Regions from separate parts of the Streptomyces sp. NPDC004610 genome, predicted to be linked through region 2. Evidence: riboswitches for the same ligand, from Rfam matches in the RefSeq annotation. Region 2 holds a riboswitch; each other region holds the start of a gene.
What was found. A riboswitch is a leader RNA that binds a small molecule or an ion and turns the genes downstream of it on or off. The one in region 2 is predicted to bind cobalamin.
Positions count from the first base shown of each region.

Region 1 (3,356 bases), on a different contig from region 2:
CCCAGAGCCACCAGGCTCCGGGGTGGGTGCTGAGGTGGGGGTGGGTTGCGGTGGGGGGCGGGTGCGGCCCCGTCGTGGTTTCTCGCGCAGTTCCTCCCCCAGAGGGGGTACCCCCAGCGCCCTCGGTCACCGGACGTTGCAGCTCAGCCACTTCGTCGGCGCCAGGTCTGCCAGACAGCTCCTCCGGCCAGGACGGTGACCGCCGCCGCGCCTGCCCAGATGCCCAGGGACGGGCCCTCGTCCTTCGATGGTTTCTTCTTTGTCGATCCGGTGGAGACCTGCTCCCCGCAACCCCGTTCCGGATAGCCCGAGATCGCGCACAGCAGGGCGTTGGAGTCGTAGCGCAGGGGTTTGGCGACGGCGGCCAGGGACTCGGCGGTCGTCGCGTCGGGGGCGACGCTCGCGCAGGCGGTGCGGGCGGCGGGCGGGGTCTCGCCGGACGGGGCGTCCGCCTCCGTACCGAAGTCCAGGACCAGGGCCACCCGCTTCTGGTCCGGCTTCTCGGGGGTCCCGGCGCAGATCGTGGCGAAGTCGGCCGGGCCGCGCGGGGCCGTCGCGTCCTGGGAGTCCTCGCTCACCGCGAAGCGGAAGCCCTGGACGGCGCCGTCGGCGGGGCGGGACAGGGACGGGCCGCGGTCGGCGTAGCTCCAGCGGTCGCCGTCCCGGTCCCAGAACGACCAGTAGCGGTAGCCGGCGGCCTGGGCCTGGCCCGCCGCGCCGGTGAGGGCGAGCAGCAGCGCGGCCAGCAGGAGCGGGGGGAACCGGCGGATCACGGCCGGTCGCCGCGGTTGCGGCCACTGACCAGGAAGCCGATGCCGACGCCCACGACGCCGAAGACGCCGACGTACCACCAGACGCCGAAGGGGGAGTCGTCGTCCTCGGCGGAGGCCGTGGTCTCCTTCTCGACCAGGCGCTTCTCGACCAGGTCGTCGGTCGCCGCCGGGGTCGGGCCGCTGGCGTTGAGACGGTCGATGAGGCCGGTGCCGCCGAACTCCTCGGGGCCGTCGCCGATCGCGTGCGCGGCCAGCACGAGCTGGGCGTGGGCGGCGGGGCCGGACGCGTCGGCCCAGGCGCGCGCGTTGCGCTCCAGCCAGGTCATGGAGGCGCGGGCCTGCTCGCCCTCGCCCAGCGCGGCCAGCGCCACCACGGCGTCGGCGGTGTTGCCGTAGTCCGGCTGGTCCTCGGCGCCGGGGAGGGCGGAGATGAGGTGGTCGTCGTTCCCGGCGAGCGTGGTGGTCAGCCAGGCGGTGGCGTTGGCGGCGGCCTGCGCGGGGGTGGTGGCGTCGGCGCACCCGGCCGTCGCGGGGGTGGCGGTCGTGTCGGGGGCCTCCGCGTTGAGGCCTGTGCCGAGGGCGCCCAGGACGCCGGCCGCGGTGGCGTCGGCGTTGGCGAGCAGGTCGCCGTTCTGCTCGGGCTGGTAGGCGAAGGCGCCGCCGCCCTCCGGGTCGTCGCAGGGGACGCTCAGGGCGAGCAGGGCGTCATAGGGGGACTTGCCGTCCTTGCGGACCTCGGCGGGTCTCTCCCCGGCGGCGGTGAGGGCGCCGACGACCAGGCCGGTGGAGTTGGTGTCGCTGGGGCCGCCGGGGGTGTAGCCCCAGCCGCCGTCCGCGTTCTGCACGGACTTCAGCCAGGTGACGGCCTTGCCGGTGGCGGCCTCGTGGTCGCCGAGTTCGGCGAGGGCCTGGACGGCGGCGGCGGTGCTGTTGGAGTCCAGGGGTGTCTTGCTGTCGCAGGCCGCCGCCGGGTCGGGGCGGAAGGCGGCGAAGCCGCCGTCGGCGCACTGCTGGCCGGCCAGCCAGTCCCCGGCCCGCGCCGCCGGGGTGACGCCCACCGACGACTGGGCCAGCAGCGCCAGCGACTGGCGCCACACACCGTCGTACGTCGGGTCGGCCGTGCCGTACAGGCCCTCCGGGATCGTCACGGAGGAGGGTGAGGATGGGGACGGGTCGGCGGCCTGGGCGAGCGGAGCGGCGACGGCGCCGATCCCGAAGGCGGCGGCGACGACCGCGGCACTGCGGCGGAACAACATGATCGGCGGGAGCCCTTTCCTGTGCGGAGGCGGGCAGCACCGGGCACCCCGGGCGGCTCGGCTCCGTATGCCTCGACGGTGCCGCGCCCGGCGGACGCCGGTGCGCATGAGCCGGTCACTGGTCCGCTGGCGGTGGTCCGGCTGAGAGCCCGGCGGGGCGGGGCTCATACGGTTGCGGGTCGGCGCCGGATTCGCACCGGCTTCCTCGCGTACGGATGTGATGACGACCTGCTCACTCTACCGGGCGCCCCGAACGGCCCATCCCGCCTCACACCGCGACATATGTCACCGGCTCGCCGCCCGCCGCCGTCGGCTCCGCCCGGCCCTGTCCACCAGCCGGCGCAGCTGGGCCTCGGCCTCGGCGACGGCGATGGTGCGGGAGGTGTGCGGGGTGCGCACCCGGGGGTGGTTCCAGTGGCGGTTCCAGGTCATCGGGGTGGCGAGCTGCCAGGGGGTGCGGGGCGCCGGGTTCGGCGGGCAGGGCGAGGAGTTCGCGCAGCCGGGCCTCGTGATGGTCGAGCAGGGAGCGGATCCGGTCGGCGGGGGCGGGGCGGTGGGCTGGGGCGGGGCCCCCGTCGGTCACCGCGTCCGCGGTGCGTCCTCCGGCGACGGCAGGTCGATCAACCGGCACACCGTCTCGATGTCGATCTTCACCTGGGCGATCGACGCGCGGCCCGAGAGCCAGGTGATCAGGGCGGAGTGCCAGGTGTGCTCGATGACGCGGACCGCGGCGAGCTGTTCGGGCGTGGGGCGGTCCAGGCCCATCGCGTCCAGGATGATCGCCGTCGTCTGCCGGGACACCTGGTCGACCTCGGGGGAGACGCTGCGGTCGGCGAAGGTGAGGGCGCGGACCATCGCGTCGGCGAGATGCGGCTCGCGCTGGAGCCCGCGGAAGGCCCGCATCAGGGTCTCCGCCACCCGCTCCGCCGCCGTCTCACCGGCCGGCGGCTTCTTGCGCAGCGTGCCGTGCATATGCTCCAACTGGGCCTGCATCGTCGCCACCAGCAGATGCACCTTGGACGGGAAGTACCGGTACAGCGTGCCCAGCGCCACCTGCGAGGACTCCGCGACCTCCCGCATCTGCACCGCGTCGAACCCACCCCGGCCGGCCAACTGCGCGCTCGCGTGCAGGATGCGGCGGCGCCGCGCCTCCTGCCGCTCGGTCAGCGGCGGCGAGTCGGCTCGCGCGCAACTGGCTTCCACCTTGGTCACCTTGGCTTCCGCAGGCATGGGCACCGTTCCGTGGGTTCCGTGACAGTCCATGAGGAACTGTGAGGAGTGGGGGCGATCAGACAGCATGGCAGGAGCCGGGTCGATCCAGCCCGCC
Region 1 covers NZ_JBEXLA010000023.1:54,992-58,347, reverse strand. The annotation lists gene ABZX40_RS24690 (CbiQ family ECF transporter T component) at 1-151, opposite strand, end outside; gene ABZX40_RS24685 (SCO2322 family protein) at 144-773, opposite strand; gene ABZX40_RS24680 (prenyltransferase/squalene oxidase repeat-containing protein) at 770-2,029, opposite strand; cobalamin riboswitch at 2,140-2,276, opposite strand; partial or broken gene ABZX40_RS24675 (MBL fold metallo-hydrolase) at 2,298-2,591, opposite strand; gene ABZX40_RS24670 (TetR family transcriptional regulator) at 2,609-3,259, opposite strand.
Region 1: another riboswitch for cobalamin. It lies ahead of ABZX40_RS24680 (prenyltransferase/squalene oxidase repeat-containing protein); the one in region 2 lies ahead of ABZX40_RS31535 (prenyltransferase/squalene oxidase repeat-containing protein).

Region 2 (3,356 bases):
AGGCGTTGAGGGTGGCGCGCTCGTAGTCGGTGACGACGGGGGAGGCGGACGGCCAGCCGCTGGTGGAGAGCAGGGTGCGGTAGACGGTTCTGGCGTTCTTGGTGGTGTCGCCGCCCGGGGTGACGTCCACGGCGGCGGTGCCTGCCGCGGCGAAGGCGCTGAACGCCCACTCGTTGGACAGCCCCGACCCGGCGTAGGAGCCGTCGGCGGCCTGGAGGGTCTTGAGGTAGGCGACCCCGTTGGTCTTGGAGGTGGCGATCTGGGCGGGGGTGGCGGTGGCCGCGGCGGGCAGGGTGGTGAGGGCGAAGGCGCCGAGGGCGGCGGCCGAGGTGAGGGTGAGCCGACGCCGGATGCGGTGGCGGTGGCGGTGGAGGGTGTGCGGGGCCATGGCGTGCTCCTGGGATCAGGGACGCCGACGCCCCGCCCCGGCCGGACGGCCGTGACGGGGAGCCGCCGTCCGGGACGCGTGAACGGGCTGCCGGAAAGTACCGGCCGATTGGGCATTCGGGCTCGGAACGGCCTCCCGCCGTTCCACACCGCTGCGCGTCAGCCCCGGATTCGCACCGGGTTCCCCCACTCGGCAGTGCGGGACGGTACCCGACCCCAGGTGCGGTCGCCATAGGGTCTAAATCACCCCGCACCGGGGTTTCTGCCGCACCTTGACGGCCTTCGCGAACCGTGCTCAAATCCGCCTGATACGCAACGAGTTCCAGGGGAAGCCGGTCGAAGTCCGGCGCTGACCCGCAACCGTAGGCCCGGCCCCGCGCCGGGCGAGCCGGAATGCCTGGAGCGTGATCGAGCAACAGACGCCGTCGCGGACTACGGCGTGGTGCGACCCCTTCCCGCGCGGGTTTCCGGCCCGGCACGGCGAGGGCCTGCCCCACGTTCCCCGTCCCCGCCGGACCGGACGAGGGGGGCCGCGATGCGGACCGGACAGCGAAGAGAGCGGCGGCGGCCCGGATCCACGGGCGCCGACGGTACGGGCGGCGGCAGACCCGGGCCCTGGCCGGCGGCCGGGACGGCGCTGCTGACGCTGGTCGCGGCCTGCGTGACGTTCTTCACCCTCTCCTCCCCCGCCACGGCCGACCCCATCGGCGCGTGCACGGCCACCCGGGGCTCGATCGTCGCCGTCGACTTCGGCCCGTTCGGCGGCTCGGTCGAGCGGGGCTGCGACACCACCCCCACCACCGGCTACGAGCTGCTGCACGAAGGCGGGTTCACCACCGCGGGCACCGGCCACGACGGCCCGGCCTTCATCTGCCGCATCGGCCACGGACGCACCGGCACCCAGTACCCGACCCCGGACAAGGAGTCGTGCGTCCTCACCCCGCCCGCCACCGCCTACTGGTCGTACTGGGTGGCGAAGCCCGGCGACGACGACTGGTCCTACTCGCAGTACGGGGCCATGGACCGGAAGTTGAGCGACGGTGACGTGGACGCCTGGGTGTTCGGCGGCACCGATGTCGGCGGCTCCACCGGCCGTCCCACGTTCTCCCCCGACGACGTACGGGCGGAGGGCGGGTCCACCCCGACGCCGGGTCCGACCCTGACCGGCGCCCCGGGCGCGGTCGATGTGCCGGGCGCCGCCGCCTGGTTGAAGGGCCGTCTCACCGACGGCGAACGGATCGTGGACGAGGGTGCCACCGACCCCAATCACTTCCTGACCGTGCAGACCGCCTACGCGCTGGCCGCCGCCGAGGGGGACAGCCAGGCCCTCGGCAAGGTCACCGACTTCCTGACGTCCACCGCGGGCCCCTTCGCCTACCCCAACGGCACGGACAAGGCGCCCGACGCCACCAACGCGGCCCGGCTGGCGCTGCTCGCCTCGGTCACCGAGCGCGATCCGAGGGACTTCGGCGGCCATGATCTGATCGGCGACCTGGTGGCGCACATCTGCCCGGCGGGCCCCGAGTCCGGGCAGCCCACCCCCGGCTGCTCCGCCAAGGGCGACTTCGGCGACGCCGGGTACACCGACGGCCAGTCCCTCGCCGTGCTGGCCCTGGTGCGCGCCGAGGAGGAGCCGCCCGCCGTCACCGTCGAGCGGCTCGCGCAGCTCCAGTGCCGGGACGGCGGGGTCACCAGCGTGCTGATCCGGCCCGGTGAGAACTGCGACGGCGACGCCGGTACGACCGGTCTGGCCGCCCTGGCGCTGCACGCCGCGGGCGGCCAGGACACCGCCGTCGGCAAGGCCCGCGCCTATCTCGTCAAGAACCAGCGCGCGGACGGTGCCTTCCCCGCCTACACCGGCTCCCCCAGCGCGGGTGTCATCGGCACCGCGTACGCCGCACAGGCGCTGCGCGCGCTCGGGGAGAAGGAGCGGGCGGACGCGGCCGTGGGCTGGCTGTCGCGGGAGCAGACCGGGAGCGGCGGCTTCGGCTTCGAGGAGGCCCAGACCGACCCGCAGCTCTATCCGACCTCGCTGGCCGTCGTCGCCGGGACCGGCAAGAGCCTCGCCGATCTGACGGTCAAGGAGCGCGAGCCGACCGGGACACCCACCGGCGGCCCGGGGACGACGCCCCCGCCGCCCGGCGGGGGACCCGACCTCGCGGCGGGCGTGGCCTATCTCACCAGCGCCGACAATCTGAAGCAGGGCCGCTACTACACCGCCGGACCCGGTACCTCCCGCGCCGACTTCGGGCTGACCATCGACGGCGCCTACGCGCTCGCCGCGACCGGCCTGGACAACGACAAGCTGCGCGGCATCGTCGACTTCCTGGACGACCGGGGCACCGACGGCGAGGGCCGGACGATCCGCGACTACATGAAGATCGGCACCGAGTACGCCTCGGGCGGCTTCATCGGGAAGACCGCGGTGCTCGCCGAGTCCGTCGGGCGCGATCCGCGCGACTTCGCGGGGCAGGATCTGATCGCCGCGCTGGAGAAGGCCGTGTGCGCCGAGGCCAGTGCGGCACCGGACCGCTCCTGCGCGGCCGAGGGCAACTACACCTACGCCACCTCGGTGTTCTCCCAGTCCCTGGGGATCATCGCCCAGCTCAGGGCGGGCGAGGAGGAGGCCGCGGCGGGGCCGGTCGCCTATCTCGCGGGCCTCCAGCACGACAGCGGCGCCTGGCCCAGCCTGATCCCGGCGACCGGCGACTCCGACGTGGACTCCACGGCGATGGCCGCCATGGCCCTGGACCTCGCGGGCGAGGACGCGGCCGTCGCCGACGCGCTGGAGTGGATCGCCGGGAAGCAGCGCCCCGGCGGCGGCTTCGAGAGCAGCGTCGGCACCTCGGTGAACTCCACCGCCCTCGCGATCCAGGGCCTGTCCCTGGACGCCGGCGCCTACGCCGACGAGATCGCCGCCGCGCGGAAGTTCCTGGCCGCCCAGCAGAACGACGACGGCGGGTTCAATG
Region 2 covers NZ_JBEXLA010000035.1:384-3,739, reverse strand. The annotation lists gene ABZX40_RS31540 (prenyltransferase/squalene oxidase repeat-containing protein) at 1-388, opposite strand, end outside; cobalamin riboswitch at 499-574, opposite strand; cobalamin riboswitch at 668-804, shown strand; gene ABZX40_RS31535 (prenyltransferase/squalene oxidase repeat-containing protein) at 923-3,356, shown strand, end outside.

Region 3 (3,356 bases), on a different contig from region 2:
CGGGTCCGCGCGTCCCACACCCCCAGGTTCTTCAGATCCTGCACCAGATAGGAGTTCACCTGGAGGAACTCACCCGACAGCGTCTCGCGCTTGAACAGGTTGGACACCTGCGGCTCGATGCACTCGTACACCCCGGCGATGGAGGCGATGGTCGCGGTCGGGGCGATGGCCAGCAGCAGGGAGTTGCGCAGCCCGGTGACGGCGATACGTTCCCGCAGCGCGGCCCACCGCTCGGGCCAGGCGGTGGTGACCCCGTAGTGGTCGGGGTGCAGCACCCCTCGGGCGGTACGGGTCTTCTCCCAGGCAGGCAGCGGGCCGACCCGCTCGGCGAGATCGGCGGACGCCTCGTACGCGGCCAGCATGATCCGCTCGGCGATCCGGGTGGACAGCGCCTTCGCCTCCGGCGAGTCGAAGGGCAGCCGCAGCTTGAAGAAGACGTCCTGGAGGCCCATCGCGCCCAGGCCGACCGGCCGCCAGCGGGAGTTGGAGCGGCCCGCCTGCTCGGTCGGGTAGAAGTTGATGTCCACGACCCGGTCGAGGAAGGTCACGGCGGTACGGACGGTCTCGTCCAGCCGCTCCCAGTCGATGTCCCCGGTGGCCTGGTCGACGAAGGCGCCGAGATTGACCGACCCGAGATTGCAGACGGCCGTCTCGCCGTCGTCCGTCACCTCCAGGATCTCCGTGCAGAGATTGGAGGAGTGGACGACCTGGCCGGGCTCGGCGGTCTGGTTGGCGGTGCGGTTGGCGGCGTCCTTGAAGGTCATCCAGCCGTTGCCGGTCTGGGCGAGGGTGCGCATCATGCGCCCGTACAGATCGCGGGCGGGCAGGGTCTTGCGCGCCAGCCCCTTCGCCTCCGCCGCCCGATAGGCCGCGTCGAACTCGTCCCCCCACAGATCCACCAGCTCCGGCACATCCGCCGGGGAGAACAGCGACCAGACGCCGTCGGAGTCGACCCGCCGCATGAACTCGTCCGGCACCCAGTGCGCGAGATTCAGATTGTGGGTACGCCGGGCATCCTCACCGGTGTTGTCGCGCAGCTCCAGGAACTCCTCGATGTCGGAGTGCCAGGTCTCCAGGTACACCGCCGCCGCGCCCTTGCGCCGCCCGCCCTGGTTCACGGCGGCCACCGAGGCGTCCAGCGTCTTCAGGAACGGCACGATCCCGTTGGAGTGCCCGTTGGTGCCCCGGATCAGCGAACCGCGTGACCGGATCCGGGAGTACGACAGCCCGATGCCGCCGGCGTGCTTGGAGAGCCGGGCGACCTGGTGGTAGCGGTCGTAGATGGAGTCCAGCTCGTCCTTGGGGGAGTCGAGGAGGTAGCAGGAGGACATCTGGGGGTGGCGGGTGCCGGAGTTGAAGAGGGTGGGGGAGGAGGGGAGGTAGTCCAGCCGGCTCATCAGCCGGTAGAGGGCCGCCACCTCGTCCAGCGCGCGGACGGTCCCGTCCTCCGCCAGCCCGGCCGCCACCCGCAGCAGGAAGTGCTGGGGGGTCTCGATCACCTTGCGGGTGATGGGGTGGCGCAGCAGGTAGCGGCTGTGCAGGGTGCGCAGCCCGAAGTAGCCGAAGAGGTCGTCGGCGGTCGGATCGATGAGGCCGTCGAGCCGCTCCGCGTACGTCTGTACGAAATCGTGGGTGCGGTCGGCGATCAGGCCCTCGCGGTGACCGGTCGCCACCGACCCGGTGAAGGTGGTGACACCCTGCGAGGCGGCCTCGGCGGCGATGGTGAGGGTCAGCAGCCGGGCGGCCAGCCGGGAGTAGGCGGGGTCCTCGGAGATCAGCCCGGCAGCGGCCTCGGTCGCCAGCTCCCGCAACTCCGCCTCGTCCGCGCGGGCGGAACGGCCCCGCAGCGCGGCGGCGGCCACCCGGCCGGGGTCGGCGTCGGGGAGGTCGGCGGTCAGCGTCGTCAGCGTCCGCAGGAGGGCGGTTCCGGGACCGTCGGGCTCCGTGGCGGTAGCCGCGGGGGTGACTGCTGAAGCCGGGTCTGCTGGCGCGATCGTCACGTGGGGCTCTCCCTCGCTCGGCACGGGGCCTCGGGGAGGGCAGGGGGCGGTGACGCACGAGCGCGGGTACGCGTCGCGTCCACCGGCCCATTCCACGAGGCCCGGACGTCATGGCACCCGGGCCGGGTGGCCGGGCGCACTGTCGGCAGGTCCTCGGACTGGCCATGGCGTGCTGACACGGGGCTGGATGGCACCGCGAATACGCACATGTACACCGTTGCGGGACAGTTCCGGATTCGCACCGGATTCCCCTGCGGCGACAGCGAGCATGAGCATACATGTAGTGCCCGGTCGCCGTGTCACCCCCAGATGTTGTGTCGCGCCGGTTTCACAGTGTCAACTCGTAGGTGAGAAGAGTGAGGTCGTCCAGGTGCGGCACGGGATTCCAGTCCCGGTGCGGGGTACGGACGAAACCGAGCCGTTCGTAGAGGCGGTGGGCGGCGTGCATCCCGCTCTGCGTGGACAGCACGATGCGCTCCGCGCCGGGGCGAGCGATGCAGGCCCGGACGAGGGCCTCACCGATGCCGTGACGCCGGGCTTTGGGCGCGACGGCGAGGATGCGGATCTCGGCCTCGTCGCTCGCGGCGGCGGGCGTCCCGCCGGGTGCGATGAAGATCACGGTGTCGGCGGCTCGGTCGGGAACGCCGGTGCGTGGGGGTGGGATGCCGGGTGCGGGTCGTGGTGGGCTGGTCGCGCAGTTCTCCCCCAGAGGGGGCACCCCCACCCCCAGAGGGGGCACCCCCAGCGCCCCTTAGGGGGGTGGGGGTGCTCGGCGTTCAGAGGGTGGCTGGTTGGGCCCGTGGGCGCCGTCTCCTCGTCAGGACCGGTCGACCCCGAACTCGTACGCGACTTCCCAGCGCACGTTCGGCACGGCGATGTCCGCCGTCTCGATGGGGCGTCCGTCCGTGTCGTAGTAGGTGCGCTCGATCGTGAGCAGCAGGTCGCCGAGGTTGATGCCGAGCAGGTTGGCCTGTTCCTGGGTGGCGCGGCCGGGGCGCGGGATCTCGACGGCGGTGTCGATGACGACACCGAGGGACCGCATGCGCTCGACCACCCCCATGCCCGCGAGCGGACCCATCTCGGGGAGTACGACCGGAGTGCCGTCCGTGATCGCCATGGGCTCCCACGACTCGGAGAGCTGGACCGGCTGACCGTCGCCGAGGAACTCGTACCGTGTGAAGACGCAGAGGTCTCCGGGCTCGATGGCCAGGCGCTCCGCGATGCGTTCCGGGGCGGGGGTGCGGGCGGCGCTGTGCGCCTCCCAGGTGCCGGTCCTGCCCTGCTCCTTCATGTCGGCGCGGAACGGTGAACCGCCACGCCGTTCGCGGTGGCGGGAGCGGACCATACGGAGCCGTG
Region 3 covers NZ_JBEXLA010000002.1:48,309-51,664, forward strand. The annotation lists gene ABZX40_RS02345 (ribonucleoside-diphosphate reductase subunit alpha) at 1-2,000, opposite strand, end outside; cobalamin riboswitch at 2,127-2,283, opposite strand; partial or broken gene ABZX40_RS02350 (GNAT family N-acetyltransferase) at 2,329-2,574, opposite strand; gene ABZX40_RS02355 (GntR family transcriptional regulator) at 2,818-3,356, opposite strand, start outside.
Region 3: another riboswitch for cobalamin. It lies ahead of ABZX40_RS02345 (ribonucleoside-diphosphate reductase subunit alpha); the one in region 2 lies ahead of ABZX40_RS31535 (prenyltransferase/squalene oxidase repeat-containing protein).

Region 4 (3,356 bases), on a different contig from region 2:
GCGCGGGATGGGGGGCACCGGGATCGAGCTGGAGGCGAACGGCTCCTATCTGGTGCCGGACAGCGAGGACTGGATCGCCTACCGGGTGCGGCCGACGGGCTTCCACTTCATGCTCGACCGGCGGGTGCCCGGCACCATGGAGCAGCTGGCCCCGGCGCTGACTTCGCTGGCCGCCCAGTACCGGCGGGACGCCAGCGCGCAGAGCTTCTATCTGATCCACGCGGGCGGACCGCGCATCCTGGACGATCTGAGCCACTATCTCGCCGTGCCGCCGGAGATGTTCCGCTTCAGCCGGGCCACGCTCGCCGAGTACGGGAACATCGCCAGCGCGGTGGTGCTGGACGCGCTGCGCCGGCTGTTCGAGGAGGGCGGCTGCGCGCCGGGGGAGCTGGGGATGATCGCCGGGTTCGGGCCCGGCATCACCGCCGAGATCACCCTCGGCCGCTGGACCACCGACAGCACCGAACCGGCGGCCGAGCAGGGCGCCGGTGCGGGGGTGCGCACCGATCCGGCCGCTGAGGCCCCGCGCCCGGCGAGCAACGGCGCCACCCCTGCGGTGCGGGTGCCCACGCCGACCCCGGCGCCCGCGCCCGGCCCGGCGGCGGTGTCCACGGAGGGCCCGGTATGACGACGGCCGCGGCCGTCCGGCCCGGGACCGGGTCCGGCGCGCGGTGACGGGCGGCGCGTCCGCCGGGCCGCTGATCCTGCCGCCCGGCCGGGGGCGGACCGTGGCGGTCGCCGCCCAGCGGGTCACCTTCAAGGTGACCGGCGAGCACTCCCGGGCGGCCTCCACCTTCGAGGTCGTCGTCCCGCCCGGCTTCGATGTGGGCGCCCACACCCATACGCACAGCGAGGAGTTGTTCTACGTCATCGAGGGCGAGTTGGAGGTGCTGGCCTTCGAGCCGCTGGTGAGGACCCCGGACCACTGGCGGGAGTGGGAGTCCGCCGCCGGGGAGCGGGCGGTGCGGGCGGGCCCCGGCACCCTGCTGTTCGTCCCGCCCGGATGCCCGCACGCCTTCGCCAACACCGGCCCCGAACCGGCCCGGGTGCTCTTCCAGGCCGCCCCGCCCCCGGCGCACGAGCGGTACTTCGAGGAACTGCTCGACATCCTCGCCGCCCAAGGAGAGATCGATCACTCCGCCATCGCCGCCCTGCGGCTGCGCTACGACGTCCAGCAGCTCACCCCGCTGCGCTACGACCCGCCCGCCACCCCGGCGGACCGGCCCTAGGGGGTGCCTCCCGCTCCCGTGCCGTGCCCGCTCCCCCGGGCGCGGCACGGGTGAGACGTCATGTACGGGCGGTGTCCGAGCGGCTAGGGTGACCGACGCAGCTGGTTCGCCCCGTCCGCCAGGCGGGAGCGTCGCAAGAGGGAACCCGGTGGGAATCCGGGACTGCCCCGCAGCGGTGAGTGGGAACGACCGCCGTCATACGCACTGGGTCCGGGAGAACGGGCCTGGGAAGCGACGGCCAGTAGGGGTCCTGATCTCGTCAGGACGCGCCCGCGAGTCCGAAGACCTGCCAGCCGCCCATGCGCGAACCACTCGTGCGCGGACATTCCGGTGACCTTCGCGGGCGGGTCGGCGTACAGAGTCAGGCGGACGACCGTGCCCCGCAGCGCACGGGCCGGGCCGCCCGGTTCCGTCACCCTTCGCGCCCCCGTCCCGTCGCCGGGATCTCAGGGATTCATCTCGCGAAGGAGATCTCCGTGACCACCAAGCCCGCAGCCGCGGCAGCACGGGCCACCGTGTACGGCTACCCCCGCCAGGGTCAGCACCGGGAACTGAAGAAGGCCGTCGAGGGCTACTGGAAGGGCCGCGTCAGCGCCGACGCCCTGAGGGCCGCCTCCGCCGAACTCCGCCGGAGCAACTGGCGCCGGCTCGCCGACGCCGGGGTCCACGAGGTCCCCACCGGCGACTTCTCCCACTACGACCACGTCCTCGACACCACCGTCATGGTCGGCGCGATCCCCGCCCGCCACCGGGCCGCCGTCGCGGCGGACCCCCTGGACGGCTACTTCGCGATGGCGCGCGGCACGCAGGACGTGGCGCCGCTGGAGATGACGAAGTGGTTCGACACCAACTACCACTACCTGGTCCCCGAGCTGGGCCCGGACACGGTCTTCTCCGCCGACCCCGGCAAGCAGGTGGGCGAGCTGAAGGAGGCCCTCGCCCTGGGCCTCACCGCCCGCCCGGTGCTGGTCGGCCCGGTCACCTACCTCCTCCTCGCCAAGCCCGCGCCCGGTGTGGCCGCCGATTTCGACCCCCTGACCCTGCTGGACCGGCTCCTGCCGGTGTACGCCGAGATCCTCGCCGATCTGCGGGCCGCCGGCGCCGACTGGGTGCAGCTGGACGAACCCGCCCTGGTCCAGGACCGCACCCCGGCCGACCTCAACGCCGCCGCCCGCGCCTACCGCGACCTCGGCGCCCTCACCGACCGCCCGAAGCTCCTCGTCGCCTCCTACTTCGACCGCCTCGGCGACGCCCTGCCCGTCCTGGCCAAGGCCCCCGTCGAGGGCCTGGCGCTGGACTTCACGGAGTCCGCCGCCGCCAATCTGGACGCCCTCGCGGCGGTCGGCGGACTGCCCGGCAAGCGCCTGGTCGCCGGGGTCGTCAACGGCCGCAACATCTGGGTCAACGACCTCACCCGCTCCCTCGCCACCCTGGGCACCCTGCTCGGTCTCGCCGACCGGGTGGACGTGGCCGCCTCCTGCTCCCTCCTCCACGTCCCCCTGGACGCCTCCGCCGAGCGGGACATCGCACCGCAGGTCAGGCGCTGGCTGGCGTTCGCCCGGCAGAAGAGCGCGGAGATCGTCACCCTGGCCAGGGGCCTCGCCGAGGGCACCGACGCCATCGCCGCCCAACTCGCCGCCAACCGCGCCGACCTGGCCTCCCGGACCAACTCCCCCCTCACCCACGACCCGGCGGTACGGGCCCGCACCACCGCCGTCACCGACGCCGACGCCCACCGCTCCCTCCCCTACGCCGACCGGACCGCCGCGCAGCGCGCCCGCCTGGGCCTGCCCGTGCTGCCGACCACCACCATCGGCTCCTTCCCGCAGACCACCGCCCTGCGCACCGCCCGCGCGGACCTGCGCACCGGCCGTATCGGCACGGACGCCTACGAGGACCGCATCGAGGCCGAGATCCGGGACGTCATCTCCTTCCAGGAGAAGGCGGGCCTGGACGTCCTGGTGCACGGCGAGCCCGAACGCAACGACATGGTCCAGTACTTCGCCGAACAGCTCACCGGCTACCTCGCCACCCAGCACGGCTGGGTCCAGTCCTACGGCACCCGGTACGTCCGCCCGCCGATCCTGGCCGGGGACATCTCCCGCCCCGCGCCCATGACCGTCCGCT
Region 4 covers NZ_JBEXLA010000015.1:186,881-190,236, reverse strand. The annotation lists gene ABZX40_RS19175 (type III polyketide synthase) at 1-628, shown strand, start outside; gene ABZX40_RS19170 (cupin domain-containing protein) at 672-1,229, shown strand; cobalamin riboswitch at 1,315-1,538, shown strand; gene metE (5-methyltetrahydropteroyltriglutamate--homocysteine S-methyltransferase) at 1,706-3,356, shown strand, end outside.
Region 4: another riboswitch for cobalamin. It lies ahead of metE (5-methyltetrahydropteroyltriglutamate--homocysteine S-methyltransferase); the one in region 2 lies ahead of ABZX40_RS31535 (prenyltransferase/squalene oxidase repeat-containing protein).